DNA from 3 places in the Arthrobacter sp. Y3223151 genome. Region 2 is predicted to be linked to each of the others. Evidence: predicted binding sites of a transcription regulator. Region 2 holds the regulator's gene; each other region holds the start of a gene.
What was found. The regulator LexA, encoded in region 2, represses DNA repair genes until DNA is damaged. The targets are predictions, from matches to a motif close to TCGAACANNTGTTCGA.
Positions count from the first base shown of each region.

Region 1: the regulator LexA is predicted to act here: its motif matches at 1,522-1,537, upstream of AC5RUP_RS06765 (LexA family protein).
Region 3: the regulator LexA is predicted to act here: its motif matches at 2,140-2,155, upstream of AC5RUP_RS11785 (HNH endonuclease signature motif containing protein).

Region 1 covers NZ_JBNHGI010000003.1:177,972-182,178, forward strand. Annotated here, with positions in the region: gene AC5RUP_RS06760 (ATP-dependent Clp protease ATP-binding subunit) at 1-1,385, opposite strand, end outside; gene AC5RUP_RS06765 (LexA family protein) at 1,561-1,971, shown strand; gene AC5RUP_RS06770 (Y-family DNA polymerase) at 1,964-3,256, shown strand; gene AC5RUP_RS06775 (hypothetical protein) at 3,347-3,562, opposite strand; gene AC5RUP_RS06780 (hypothetical protein) at 3,635-4,066, opposite strand; gene AC5RUP_RS06785 (hypothetical protein) at 4,133-4,207, opposite strand, start outside.
Region 2 covers NZ_JBNHGI010000016.1:26,647-30,853, reverse strand. Annotated here, with positions in the region: gene hisB (imidazoleglycerol-phosphate dehydratase HisB) at 1-120, opposite strand, end outside; gene AC5RUP_RS16030 (histidinol-phosphate transaminase) at 175-1,284, opposite strand; gene AC5RUP_RS16025 (LysM peptidoglycan-binding domain-containing protein) at 1,358-1,711, opposite strand; gene lexA (transcriptional repressor LexA) at 2,008-2,757, shown strand; gene AC5RUP_RS16015 (ATP-dependent DNA helicase) at 2,874-4,207, opposite strand, start outside.
Region 3 covers NZ_JBNHGI010000007.1:164,493-168,699, reverse strand. Annotated here, with positions in the region: gene AC5RUP_RS11795 (dihydrofolate reductase) at 1-488, shown strand, start outside; gene asd (aspartate-semialdehyde dehydrogenase) at 636-1,781, shown strand; gene AC5RUP_RS11785 (HNH endonuclease signature motif containing protein) at 2,186-4,063, shown strand; gene AC5RUP_RS11780 (hypothetical protein) at 4,126-4,207, shown strand, end outside.

The sequences.
Region 1 (4,207 bases), on a different contig from region 2:
GCCGACTCCATCTCGGCCAGCCGGCCGCGCAAGGCCTCCACGTCAACGCGCGGGCCGCGTCGCAGGCTCAGCCGTGCGCCGGCCTGGTCAATCAGGTCGATCGCCTTGTCCGGCAGGAACCGGTCGGTGAGGTAGCGGGAGGACATCTCGACGGCGGCGCGGATCGCTGCGTCGGTGTACGCCACCTGGTGGTGTTCTTCGTAGCGGTCCTTGAGGCCGGACAGGATCCGGACGGCGTCCTCGATCGAGGGCTCGCCGACCATGACGGGCTGGAAGCGCCGCTCCAGGGCCGGGTCCTTCTCCACCTTGCGGTACTCGCCCAGTGTGGTGGCGCCGAGCAGGTGCAGTTCGCCACGGGCCAGCCGGGGCTTGAGGATGTTGCCGGCGTCCATGCCGCCCTCGCCGCCGCCGCCGGCGCCGATCACGGTATGCAGTTCGTCGATGAACACGATCAGCTCGCTGCTGGCGGCGCTGATCTCGTCCAGGGTCTTGGTCAGGCGTTCCTCGAAGTCGCCGCGGTAGCGGGTGCCGGCCAGCATGCCCGGCAGATCCAGCGACACCACGCGCTTGCCGCGCAGCTGTTCCGGGACGTCGCCGGCCACGATGGCCTGCGCCAGCCCCTCGGCGATGGCGGTCTTGCCCACGCCGGCCTCGCCGATCAGCACCGGGTTGTTCTTGGTCCGGCGCGCGAGGATTTCGATGGTCTGGGCGATTTCGTCCGCGCGGCCGATCACCGGGTCCAGCCTGTTCTCCCGGGCCTGGGCCGTCAGGTCGCTGCCGAACCGGTCAAGCATGGGGGTTTCCGCCTGGGTGCCGGTGCTCTGTTGCGGGCCGGTTGCAGGGGCGGGGCCGTTGGGCTGCTCCGCGGCTTTCTCCGCCGCCTGCTGCAGTGCCTGCGGGGTGACGCCCGAGCCGGCCAGGATCTGGCCGGCGGGGGTCTCCTGGTTCAGCACGAAGGCGGCGAAGAGGTGCTCGGGGTCGATGTAGGTGGAGCCGAACGCGCGGGCCACCTGGTGCGCGTCCAGCAGGGCACGCTGCGCCGACGGCGTGAGCGACGGCGTCTCCCGGGTCGGGCCGGTCTTTTCCGGCAGGCCCTGCTCCGCGGAACGCGCGATGGCCTGCGGGTCCGCGCCGGTCAGCCTTATCTGGCTGGCGGCCGGCTCCTGGCCGACCATGACGTGCAGGATGTGCAGGGCGTCCACCTCGATGTGGCCGAGGCCTGCGGCAAACCGGGCTGCCTGCGCCAGCACCTCATGGGTGCGGCGGCTGAGCAGCCGGGTGAGGTCGACCGTGCGGGATTGGGCCGCCCGCTGGCCCTGCAGGTAGCGGGCCAGGAACTCGTCGAATGAACCGTTGCCGGAAGCTGGTCCGAAGAACAGTGGCATGGATAATCCTCCTGTGGAACGTGAGTGCCTTCGACTCATGTTAACGCCTCCGGGTGAAGATTATTCCAGAAGCTTCTCGAACTTGAGTGGGACTGACTCATATGTGACCGGGGGAAGGCCGGTGCTAGTGTGGTGTTCGAAGCTTTGTTCGAAGACGGGGGTCGGGATGTTCGGTATGGAGCAGCCGTCTAATGCGTCGGCCGGCCCGGAGATGGGCAGCGGCACGCCCGAGGAGGCCCGCGGCTTCCCGTCACCGGCCAGGGACTACTTCCACGGCGGCATCGATCTGAACCGGCACCTGATCCGCGACCGCACCAGCACCTTCGTGATGCGGGTGGCCGGAAACTCGATGGCCGCGGCCGGGATCAGCGACGGCGATGAGCTGATCGTGGACCGCTCGCTGACCCCGCGCGACGGTTCGGTAGTGATCGCGGTGCTGGACGGGGAACTGGTGGTGCGGCGCCTTCATCTGAGCGCGGACGGCGTGCGCTTGCAGGCGGACGACGGCGGCGTTCCCACCGAGGTGGGTGAACTCGCCGACCTGAGCATCTGGGGCGTCGCCACCCGTTGCCTGCACCATGTCTAGCGCTCCCGTGCCCGGGGAACGGATCGCGCTGGTGGACGTCAACAATTTCTACGTCTCCTGCGAGCGGGTTTTCGATCCGTCACTCGAGGGACGCCCCGTCGTCGTGCTCTCCAACAATGACGGCTGCGTGGTGGCGCGCTCCGAGGAAGCCAAACAGCTGGGGCTGAAGACCGGGACGCCGTGGTTCCAGGTGGCGCCACGGGCCAAGGCCTGGGGGCTGGTCGCGCGCTCCAGCAACTACGAGCTGTACGGGGACCTGAGCGCCCGGGTGATGGAAGTGCTCGGCCGGTTCGGGGCCTGGCAGGAGGTTTATTCGATCGACGAGTCGTTCCTGGGCCTGCCCGGCGACGAGGCCCAGTTGCTGGGGACTGCGGGCCGGATCCGTGCCGCAGTGGTCCGTCAGGTGGGCGTGCCGGTCAGCGTCGGCGTGGCGCAGACCAAGACGCTGGCGAAGTTCGCCAACCACGTGGCCAAACGGAATCCCCAGATGGCCGGAGTCTGCTCGCTGGGCTCGATGCCCGCTTCCGACATCGCCTGGATCCAATCGCGCGTCCCGGTCACCGGGCTGTGGGGCGTGGGCGGACGGACCGGGAAACGGCTGAACGCCCTCGGAATCGAGTCGATCGCAGACCTCAAGGCCGCCGACCCGCAGGCAATCCGCAAGAAGTTCTCGGTGGTGCTGCAGCGAACCGTGTTGGAACTGAACGGGACGCCGTGCATCCCGCACTCGGAGGAGCGGGCCGACAAGCAGCAGATCATGTTCTCGCGCAGTTTCTCCACGCCGGTAACCACCCTGGAGGAGATGGATCAGGTGATGGCGGTCTATGCCCAACGCGGTGCGGCCCGGATGGCAGCCGAGGGACTGCGCGCCTCGGTGCTGACGGTGACGGCGGGGACCAGCAAGTTCGCCGGCGGCGAGGCATCGTTTCCTGCAGCCAGCGTCAACTTAGCGACGCCCACCCAGGACCCGATCCAGCTGACCAAGGCCGCCGTGGTTGCCATGCGCGGCTGCCTGGTTCCGGGCGCCCACTATGTCCGGGCAGGGGTCCTGTTGTCGGGGCTGGAGCCCGCGGCCGGTCAGCAGACCTTCGACCCCTTCGTCAGCGATGTGGAACAGCGGCACATCGGCGACCTGCTGGGCGCGGTGCGTACCAAGTTCGGCGAAGCCTCGATCGGCCTCGGCCAGGGCGGGCTGGCCGCCCCCGCGGCGTGGTCAATGAAACGCGAATTTTCCTCGCCGCGCTACACCACCGAATGGAGCGACCTGCCGGTGGTCAAGGCGTAGCAATTAGCTGTGCAACGGGGCACGGCAGCAGCAAAACGGGGCAAGGCAGCGGCCGTTTATCTCGACGGACGCTGCCTTGCCCGCGGTGGATCAGTCGCTCGGGCTCGTGTCGGTGGTGAGCCCGCGGTCGTCCGCGCTTTCCCGGTCCTTCTCTTCGGCCGGCCCGGGCGCGATGTTCATGCCCTCCTTGCCCTCGGGCTCGGGGGCGGAATCAGCCGTCTGTTGCTCCTGAGCATCCGGCGGATCTGCCGCGGTGGCCGGCTGGTCCCGCGGACCTTTGACCTGGCCGGTGTCGTTCTCGGTCATGCCAGTCCTTCCTTCTGCCGTTGATGCAAGCGGACCGCGGCGTGGGCGCCACCTGCGGAAATCCCGGGCAGGTTAAACTCCAGGCGGGCGCAGGTCGTCCCTGTTACTGGTGGCGGGTCCGCCCGGCATGGCGCCTCCCTCGCCCGTCCAGCTCTGCCCGAGTTCGTCGCTGTGCGCCGGATCCGAGACGGTGTCGCCGAGGGTGGTCGTCTGGCCGGTGGTGCCAGTGGTGCCGCCGTCGTCCTTACCCGAACCGTGGTTGCCGGGCAGCTTGGAGGTCGCCGCGGATCCTGCCTTTTTGGCCGCTTCGGTGACACGGTCGGCCACGCCCGGTGCCTTTTCCTTCACCATGTCCGTGGCTTCGTGCACTTTTTCCTGGACCGCTGGATTCTGCCAGAACTCCTGGCTCTTGGCCTTCAAAGAATCGTAGGCGGACCTTCCGGATTTCGAACCCAGGACGAATCCGAGGGCGATGCCGGCGCCGAATGTAAGTTTCCCTTTCACAGCGTGCTCCTGTCTGTAGACGGTTGATGGGCGGTGCTGGGTGGACTGTTGGCGGGCGGTGCCAGGTCAGCCGGGGAACGGCGCGTTGGGCGCGTCCCCGCGGCCGTCCTTATCCTTATCGCCATAGGCTTTCTTGACCAG
Region 2 (4,207 bases):
CACGGTGGTGCTGATCTCGGAACGGCCGGTGCCGTCGAGGTCCAGTTCAACCAGCACGGACGACTCGCTGGTGATGCGTTCGAGGCGTGCGGTACGTCCGGTGGTGGTTTCCACGGTCATGGGAGTCCTTTGACGAATTGGTCGACCGGCACGAGCCGGTTCGCTCTTACTAGTTTAGGAGACGGGGCTCGCCACGAGGGCCTTGATGCCGTCGAGGAAGGCTGTGGTCTCGGCCTCAGTGCCGGCGGTTACCCGCAGATGGCCCGGGATCCCGACGTCGCGGATCAGCACGCCGGCTTCCAGCAGCCCCTGCCACACCGAGCGGGGGTCCTCCAGCCCACCGAAAAACACGAAGTTTGAGTCGGACGGCGCCGGGTCAAGTCCCAGTGCGGCCAGCCCGTCGACAATGCGGTCCCGCTGCGCCTTGATGTCTTCGACGTTGGCCAGCAGCGCATCAGCATGTTCCAACGCGGCCAGGGCCGTTGCCTGAGTGACCGCGGAGAGGTGATAGGGCAAGCGGACCAGGCGCAGCGCATCGGTAATCTGCGGTGCGGCGGCGAGGTACCCGACCCTGGCGCCTGCCAGCGCGAAGGCCTTGCTCATGGTCCGGGAAACAATGAGTCGCTCCCGCCCCGGCAACAGCGTCAGCGCGCTCGGCGTTCCTTCGTGGGCGAACTCGGCGTAGGCCTCGTCCACGATCACGATGGCCTTGGAGGCCTCCCCCGCTGCATACGCCGCCTCCACGACTTCAAGGCCCAGGGCGGTGCCCGTCGGGTTGTTCGGGGAGCAAAGAACGACCACATTTGCCGCGGAGTCGGCCACGGCAGCGGCGGCGGCGTCCGGGGACAACGTGAAGTCCGCCCCCCGCGGAACAGCCACATAATCCGTGTCCGTTCCGCTGGCCAGCAGCGGGTACATGGAATAGGTGGGCGGGAAGCTCAACAGGGTGCGGCCGGGGCCGCCGAAGGCCTGGAGGATTTGCTGCAGGACTTCGTTCGATCCGTTGGCGGCCCAGATGTTCTCTGCGGTGAGGCCGTGCCCCAAGTAGCTGGCCAGCGCCGTCCTCAGCTTCGTGAACTCGCGGTCCGGATACCGGTTCAGGCCCGCGGCCGCCTCACTGACGGCCGAGACGATGGCCTGGCGGACAGCATCGGGGAGGCCATGGGTGTTTTCGTTGACGTTCAGGAGGACGGGAACCTCCAGCTGGGGCGCACCATAGGGCTCCAAGCCCCGGAGATTTTCCCGCAACGGCAGGCGGTTCAGGCGTTCTAACTGCTCACTCACCGGTCCAGTTTAAGCTTCGGCCCGCCCGGGGCAGGAATCGGGCGGGCCGAAGCAGCTCATATTACGGCTGGTCTCAGGGCGCCGACGGGACCAGCAGCTGCTGTCCGGAGTGGACGATGTCCCCCTGCAGGCCGTTCAATTGCGCGATCTCGAAAATGACATCGTGAGGGTTGCGGTCCGGGGCGGACTGCACTGCTATGTCCCACAGTGTCTGGCCGCTGCCGACCGTGACAGTTGCTGCCGGCCCCGGTCCCAGCCCCCCGGCGGCGGCCATTGCCGGAGCCGTGAAGAAACCGATCAGGGTCAGGGCTGCGGCCGCGGCGAGCATCAGCGGCAGGCCGATCAGCAACAAACGGCCCCGGCGGGTCAGCCGCAGGCCTGTGCTGGTGCGAACGCCGGCGGGCTGCGGTGCGAGCTGGGCGGACATGGTGCCACCTTTCCGATATTCGATCTATTTCGGCTGGTTTCGATCGTTGTGCGACCGTATTCGAACGTATCTTCGAATGCGTCTCTTACAGTTTTAGCACTGGTGATCGAACATTGTCGAGACTCAGTCGAACAAATGTTTGAAATTCGCTACCGCCTCGCCTAGCGTTGTAAGCGTCGAGCGGCAGTAAGAGCAGTGCATCAGCCGCCACCGACAAAACAGTTGAGACAACAGCCCATGTGCGGTTCCGCTACGGCGCCGGCGCAGGGACCACTACGGGGAGACCGGGGCCGGACATGTCGGAAGAGACCACCACCACTGCCGGAGCGAAGCGACGCGGCCGGCCCGTCAAAGTGGGACGCAGCCTGACGCCGCGGCAGAAGAAGATCCTGGAAACGATCCAGCGCTCCGTCATGTCCCACGGATACCCTCCGTCCATGCGCGAGATCGGTGACACCGTCGGTCTGGCAAGCCTGTCCAGCGTCACGCACCAGTTGGCCCAGCTCGAGAAGATGGGCTACATCAGGCGCGACCCCAAGCGTCCCCGTGCCATGGAAATCCTGACCCCGCTGAAACTCGAGCACGGGGGTGTGGAAATCGTCGGAGTCGATGAACCGCAACAGCTGCGCAGCTCCAGCGGCGTCGCAGTATCCGAGCTGACCACGTCATCCGACACGGCGATGGTGCCGCTGGTGGGACGGATCGCAGCGGGCGGGCCTATCCTGGCGGACCAGGCGGTCGAGGACGTCATGCCCCTGCCGCGGCAACTGGTGGGACACGGCGAGTTGTTCATGCTCAGGGTCTCGGGCGATTCCATGATCGATGCGGCCATCTGTGACGGCGACTGGGTCGTGGTGCGCCAGCAGCACACGGCCGAGAACGGCGACATCGTGGCGGCACTGCTCGACGACGAAGCAACGGTCAAGACCTTCCGGCAGCGCGACGGCCACACCTGGCTGCTGCCGCAGAATACCCAGTACGAACCCATTCTGGGCGACCACGCAACCATCATGGGCAAGGTTGTCTCGGTGATGCGGGCCCTCTGACGCGCCCTCGTCTCCCGGTCCCCCGCTGCCGCCACCCCGGGATCCCTGCGCGCACGGGCGGTTCCCGGCCGGGTGGGCCCCGCTCGCTCCGGGATGGGCCTGTCCCCACAGCACGTTCAGGCTGCGGCCGACGCCAGCCTTTCCAAGATCTGGCGGGCCGTGGCGCCGTCCTTGGTACTCCAGAAGGGCGGCAGGGCGCTGCGGAGGAAGTTCCCGTAGCGCGCTGTCGCCAGCCGGGAGTCCAAGACGGCCACCACCCCGCGGTCGTTGGAGGCGCGGATCAGCCTGCCGGCTCCCTGGGCCAGCCGCACGGCCGCGTGGGTCGCCGAGACGGTCATGAAACCGTTTCCGCCGGCCTGCGCCACGGACCGGGTCCGGGCAGTCGTGAGCGGGTCGTCCGGCCGGGGGAACGGGATCCGGTCGATGACCACGAGCCGGCACGCTGTGCCGGGTACGTCGACGCCCTGCCAGAGCGTCATCGTGCCGAACAGGCAGGTGTCGGGTTCTTCGGCGAATTGGCGGACCAGCGCGCCCATCGACGATTCGCCCTGGCACAGGATGGGCAGGTCGGTGCGCACGCGCATTTCGGCCGCGGCTTCTTCTGCCGCACGCCGCGAGGAGAACAGGCCCAGGGCGCCGCCGCGCGAGGCCAGCAGCAGCTCCTCGAGTTCATCGAGCTGTTCCGGGCTGGTGCCCCGGCCCGGCTTCGGTAGATGCGACGCCACGTAGAGCACGCCCTGCCTGGGGTAATCGAAGGGGCTGCCCACGTCCACGCTGGAATAGGCGGGCGCGCCGGCTCCGAGCAGTCCGAGCGACCCGGCGACGGCGTCGAAGGTTCCCCCGACCGACAACGTCGCCGATGTCAGCACAACGGTATGTTCGTCGAACAGGCCCTCACGCAGCCGGGACGCCACCGAGAGCGGTGCTATGTTCAGCGTTGCCGGCTGGTCGTCATTGGCGGCGTAGTCGCCGGTCTCGCCATAGGTGCTGGGACGGGTCGCCCAGATGACCTCCCGGGAGTCCGGTGCGGACAGCAGCCGTTCAGCCAGCTCCAGCACGGCCGAAAGCCGTGAGCGCGCCATCTGCCGTCCGCCGTCCGCTGCCCCCGCACCCTCGGGCTTGGAGTCGGAGAGCGCCGCGCGGGCCGCTTCCCGTACCTGCGCGAGCACCAGCTCATGCTCCTCGCGGAGGCCAACCGCCAACAAGCCGGTCGGCACCGACTGCAGGACGTCCTCTAGGGCGTCGGCGGCGGAGTTCAAAGGCTCCACGCTGATCCCCGTGTGTTTGCGCGCCGTCGAGGCGGCGGTACGCACCATGGCGGCGGAGAGTTGCCCCGCGACGGCGCTGGTGACCCGGTCCTGCAGCTCATGGGCCTCGTCGATGACCACCACGTCATAGTCCGGGAGTACCGCGACGCCCTCGAAGGCGTTGATGGCCAGCATGGCGTGGT
Region 3 (4,207 bases), on a different contig from region 2:
ACGGCGGAATGCCCTGGCACCTGCCGGAGGACCTGGCACACTTCAAGCGGACCACGCTGAACCACCCGGTGATCATGGGGCGCAAGACCTGGGAGTCCTTCCCCGACAAGTACCGGCCGCTGCCGGGGCGCACCAACATCGTGGTCAGCCGGCGGCCGGACCTGCGCGAACAGTTGGCCGCGGCGGGCGCCGTCGTCGTCGGAACCATTGAGGACGCCCTGGCGGAGGCTGCGGCCAGCCCGGGCGGCGACCAAATCTGGATCCTGGGCGGCGGCGAGATCTTCAACCTCGCCCGGCAGCACGCGAACGCGGCCTCGGTGACGGTCATCAACATGGAGACGGACGGCGACACGTACGCGCCGCAGCTCGGCCCCGAGTGGACGTTCGAGGGCGTCACCCCCACCGAGGACTGGCACACCGCGGCCAACGGCACCCGCTACCGCATCTCGCTCTGGGTCCGCGGCCCGGAAGTAGGCCCGACCGAATAAGGCCCGGCCTGGGCGTGCGCGGTGAGGGTATGCCCGGAGAGGGTAACGCCGACGGCGGGCGCCGTCGTCGTACGTGTGATGCATCCTTTTCCGCAGTGCTGCGTAGCTCACAGCGCCCAAATTGACCCGGCCGGTAAAATGGAATGCATGACTTCCCCTGCAGCCACTTCATCTGCCCAGTCCGTCGGCCTGATCGGTTGGCGCGGCATGGTCGGCTCCGTCCTCATGCAGCGCATGCAGGATGAAGGCGACTTCGACCTCATCAACCCCGTGTTTTTCTCCACGTCGAACGCCGGCGGCGACGCCCCGTCCTTCGCCGCGGGTGCGGGCAAGCTGCAGGACGCGTACGACATCGAGACGCTGGCAAAGCTGCCGATCATCCTGACGGCACAGGGCGGCGACTACACCGCCGAGGTGTACCCGAAGCTGCGCGACGCCGGCTGGGACGGCCTGTGGATCGACGCGGCGTCCACCCTTCGGATGCAGGACAGCTCCATCATTGTGCTGGACCCGGTGAACCGCGACGTGATCGACGCCGGCCTGGCGCGGGGCGTGAAGGAATTCATCGGCGGCAACTGCACCGTCTCCTGCATGCTCATGGGCCTGGGCGGGCTGTTCAAGAACGGCCTCGTCGAGTGGGGCACGTCCATGACCTATCAGGCGGCCTCCGGCGGCGGCGCCCGGCACATGCGCGAACTGCTGAACCAGTTCGGTACGCTGAACGCCGCGGTGGCCGACGAGCTGGCGCAGCCCGCTTCTGCCATCTTGGAGATCGACCGCAAGATCCTGGCCCAGCAGCGCAGCCCCGAACTGGATGCCTCCCAGTTCGGCGTGCCGCTGGCGGGATCCGTTATCCCGTGGATCGACAAGGACCTGGGCAACGGACAGTCCAAGGAAGAATGGAAAGCCCCCGCCGAGACCAACAAAATTTTGGGCTTGAGCGACGACAAGCGGATCCCGTTCGACGGGCTGTGCGTCCGCATCGGTGCCATGCGGTCGCACTCGCAGGCCCTGACGTTGAAGCTCACCGAGGACCTGCCGGTGGCCGAAATCGAGCGGATCATCGACGCCGACAACGAGTGGTCCCGCGTGGTTCCCAACACCAAGGAAGCCACCATGGAGCACCTGACGCCGGTGGCAGCCAGCGGCACGCTCGAGATCCCGGTAGGCCGTATCCGCAAGCTGGAAATGGGCCCCGAGTACATCAGCGCCTTCACCGTGGGCGACCAGCTCCTGTGGGGCGCGGCGGAACCGTTGCGCCGCATGCTGCGCATCGCCACCGGCAACCTTTAGGGCCTGCCGGCCGGCAGGAGTGCCGGCGGAGGCGCAGAGCCATGAGGAGCCCGTCCCTTTGGGGCGGGCTCCTGCTGTTTAGGGGCGGACCCGTCCCTTTGGGGCGGGCTCCCGCTGTTGGCAGGTACGCTTTTCCGCGGCGCATGCTGCCATGGAAGTCCCGCTACGCCGTACCCTGAGCTGTCCACATCAGGACACTACGCAGGGGACCGCGTCTTCCACCGGCAGGTGACGGCTCCGCGTTGAATCGTTCGCCTCCCAACTTGTCCTGCACCGGCATGGACGGCTCCCCGTTCAGCCGTCCGCCTGCTCAGTTGTCCTCCACAGGCAGTCGTCGGGGGAAGGTTTTGCACTTTCCTCGAAGACCCGTTCTACCCGGGGCGTGGGCTGCGTAGCGTTGAAGTATGGCAGCGGAACCGTTCGACGAGGCGCAGGAGCCGGAGGAATCCTCCGGTACCCCTGCCGCGCCCGACGACGGTGCCGCGCCCGAGGATGGTTCCGCCGAGCCGGTACCGGTGCCGCGGGGGTGGGCGGACGACTGGCAGGAGCTGGGACCGGCGGAACTGGCCGGCCTGCTCGCCGGCACCGACCCCGCGGCCCTGGACGACTGGTCGACCCTCGACTACCTCCAGGCGGTGCGCAAGCACGAGGCCTGGACCCAGTCCCGACGGCTGCGGGCCGTGCACCGCCTGGCGGTGCTCCGCCCGGCCACCGGGCCCGATGCCGGGGCACCGGACGGGATCTGCCGGCACGCCGCCAACGAACTGGCACCCGTCCTGGCCCTGCCCCGCCAACGCGCGGCCGCGGAACTGGCCGACGCACACCAGATCGCCACCTGCATGCCCGCCACGCTCGCGGCCCTCGACAACGGCGACCTCGACCTGCCCCGCGCCACCGCCATCGCCCGCAAAGGCGCCGACCTGCCGCCCGAGGTCCTGGCCGGCTACGAAGCCCGCGTTGTTCCCGGCGCCGGGACCATCACCTTGGAATCCGTCCAGGCCCGGGCCCGCACCGTCCGCGACCGGCTGCACCCCGAACCCCTCGAGACCCGGCACAAAGCCGCGATGGAACGCCGCACCGTCCACTACCAGCCCCAGGATGACGGGATGGCCGAACTCTACATCCGCACCAGCGCGGACAAGGCGCTGCTCGCCTACAACCTGATGCAGGCCCACGCCCGCAAACTCCAAACCGTTGACGAAACCCGCACCCTGGGCCAACTCCGCGCCGACGTCTTCACCGACATGCTCCTGCGCTACCCCGGCCACGCCTACCGGCCCGCCACGGCCACCGCCACGCCAACCGGACCCGCCGCCGGCGACACAGCCGCCACGCCAACCGGACCCGCCGCCGGCGACACAGTCTCCACCCAAACAGCCACCGCCAACGGCGAAACAGCGGCCCACCCAGCGGCAGCCGGCCCGCGGCCACCGACCCGTTCCGGAACGGCGGCCGGATCCGGGACCGCCCGCGGCCCCGCAACGGCAACGGAAACGGCAGCCGCAGCCGCCGGGACCCTACCGGGCACCACCAAAGAAACCGGCCCCAAGATCCCAGACGCGGAAGTTGCGGTGGACACCGCCCGAAACACCGCGGCCGCCGCAACGGCACGGCAGGGGCCCTGTACCTGCGGTGCCGGGAACGTGACCGCTTCCGTCGCCGTGACCGCGCCCCTTGCAACCTTGCTGCGGCTTTCCGAAGAACCCGGTGACCTCACCGGGTACGGGCCCATCCCGCCGGGCATGACCCGCGACCTTGCCGCGCTGGCCAAGTCCTGGTTGATCGTGCTCACCGATGACTATGGCAAGGCAGCCGCCGTCGCCAAAGACTTGCGCCACCCGCCCGAATGGCTCAAACGCCTCGTCCGGCTACGCGACCGCCACTGCCGCGACTTCGGTTGTACCGTCCCGGCGGACCAATGCGAGATCGACCATACGATCGCCTGGGAAGACGGCGGCAAAACAGTCCTGGAAAATCTCAGCGCCAGGTGCAAACCCGGCCACATAACCAAACACAACGGCGGCGGAACCGTCACGCAGGACCCCGACGGGACCCTGCACTTCACCACCCGCTCCGGCCACACCTACACCACCACCCCCGACGAAGGGTGGACACTCACGCTCCCCTCGGCACCCAGCGGCGGAGCCACGGAAAGCCCGGACGAACCGGCAATCGGTCCAAGGGGCGGCGACGGCGGGGACGGCGGAGACGGCGACGACGGCGGCAATGGCGGAGACGAAGCCACGGACGGCCCATGGGACAACACCCAACCGCCGTTCTAGACAGACACCCCGCCACCGTTCTTAGCGACCCAAAGCGAAACCCATAGCAAGAGGATTCAACAGTGACCAGGTATGCGAGGCCCAAGGCACGAATCGACGATGTGCTTCGGGAGTTCTTCGTCCAACAACGTCAGGTAAGACCAA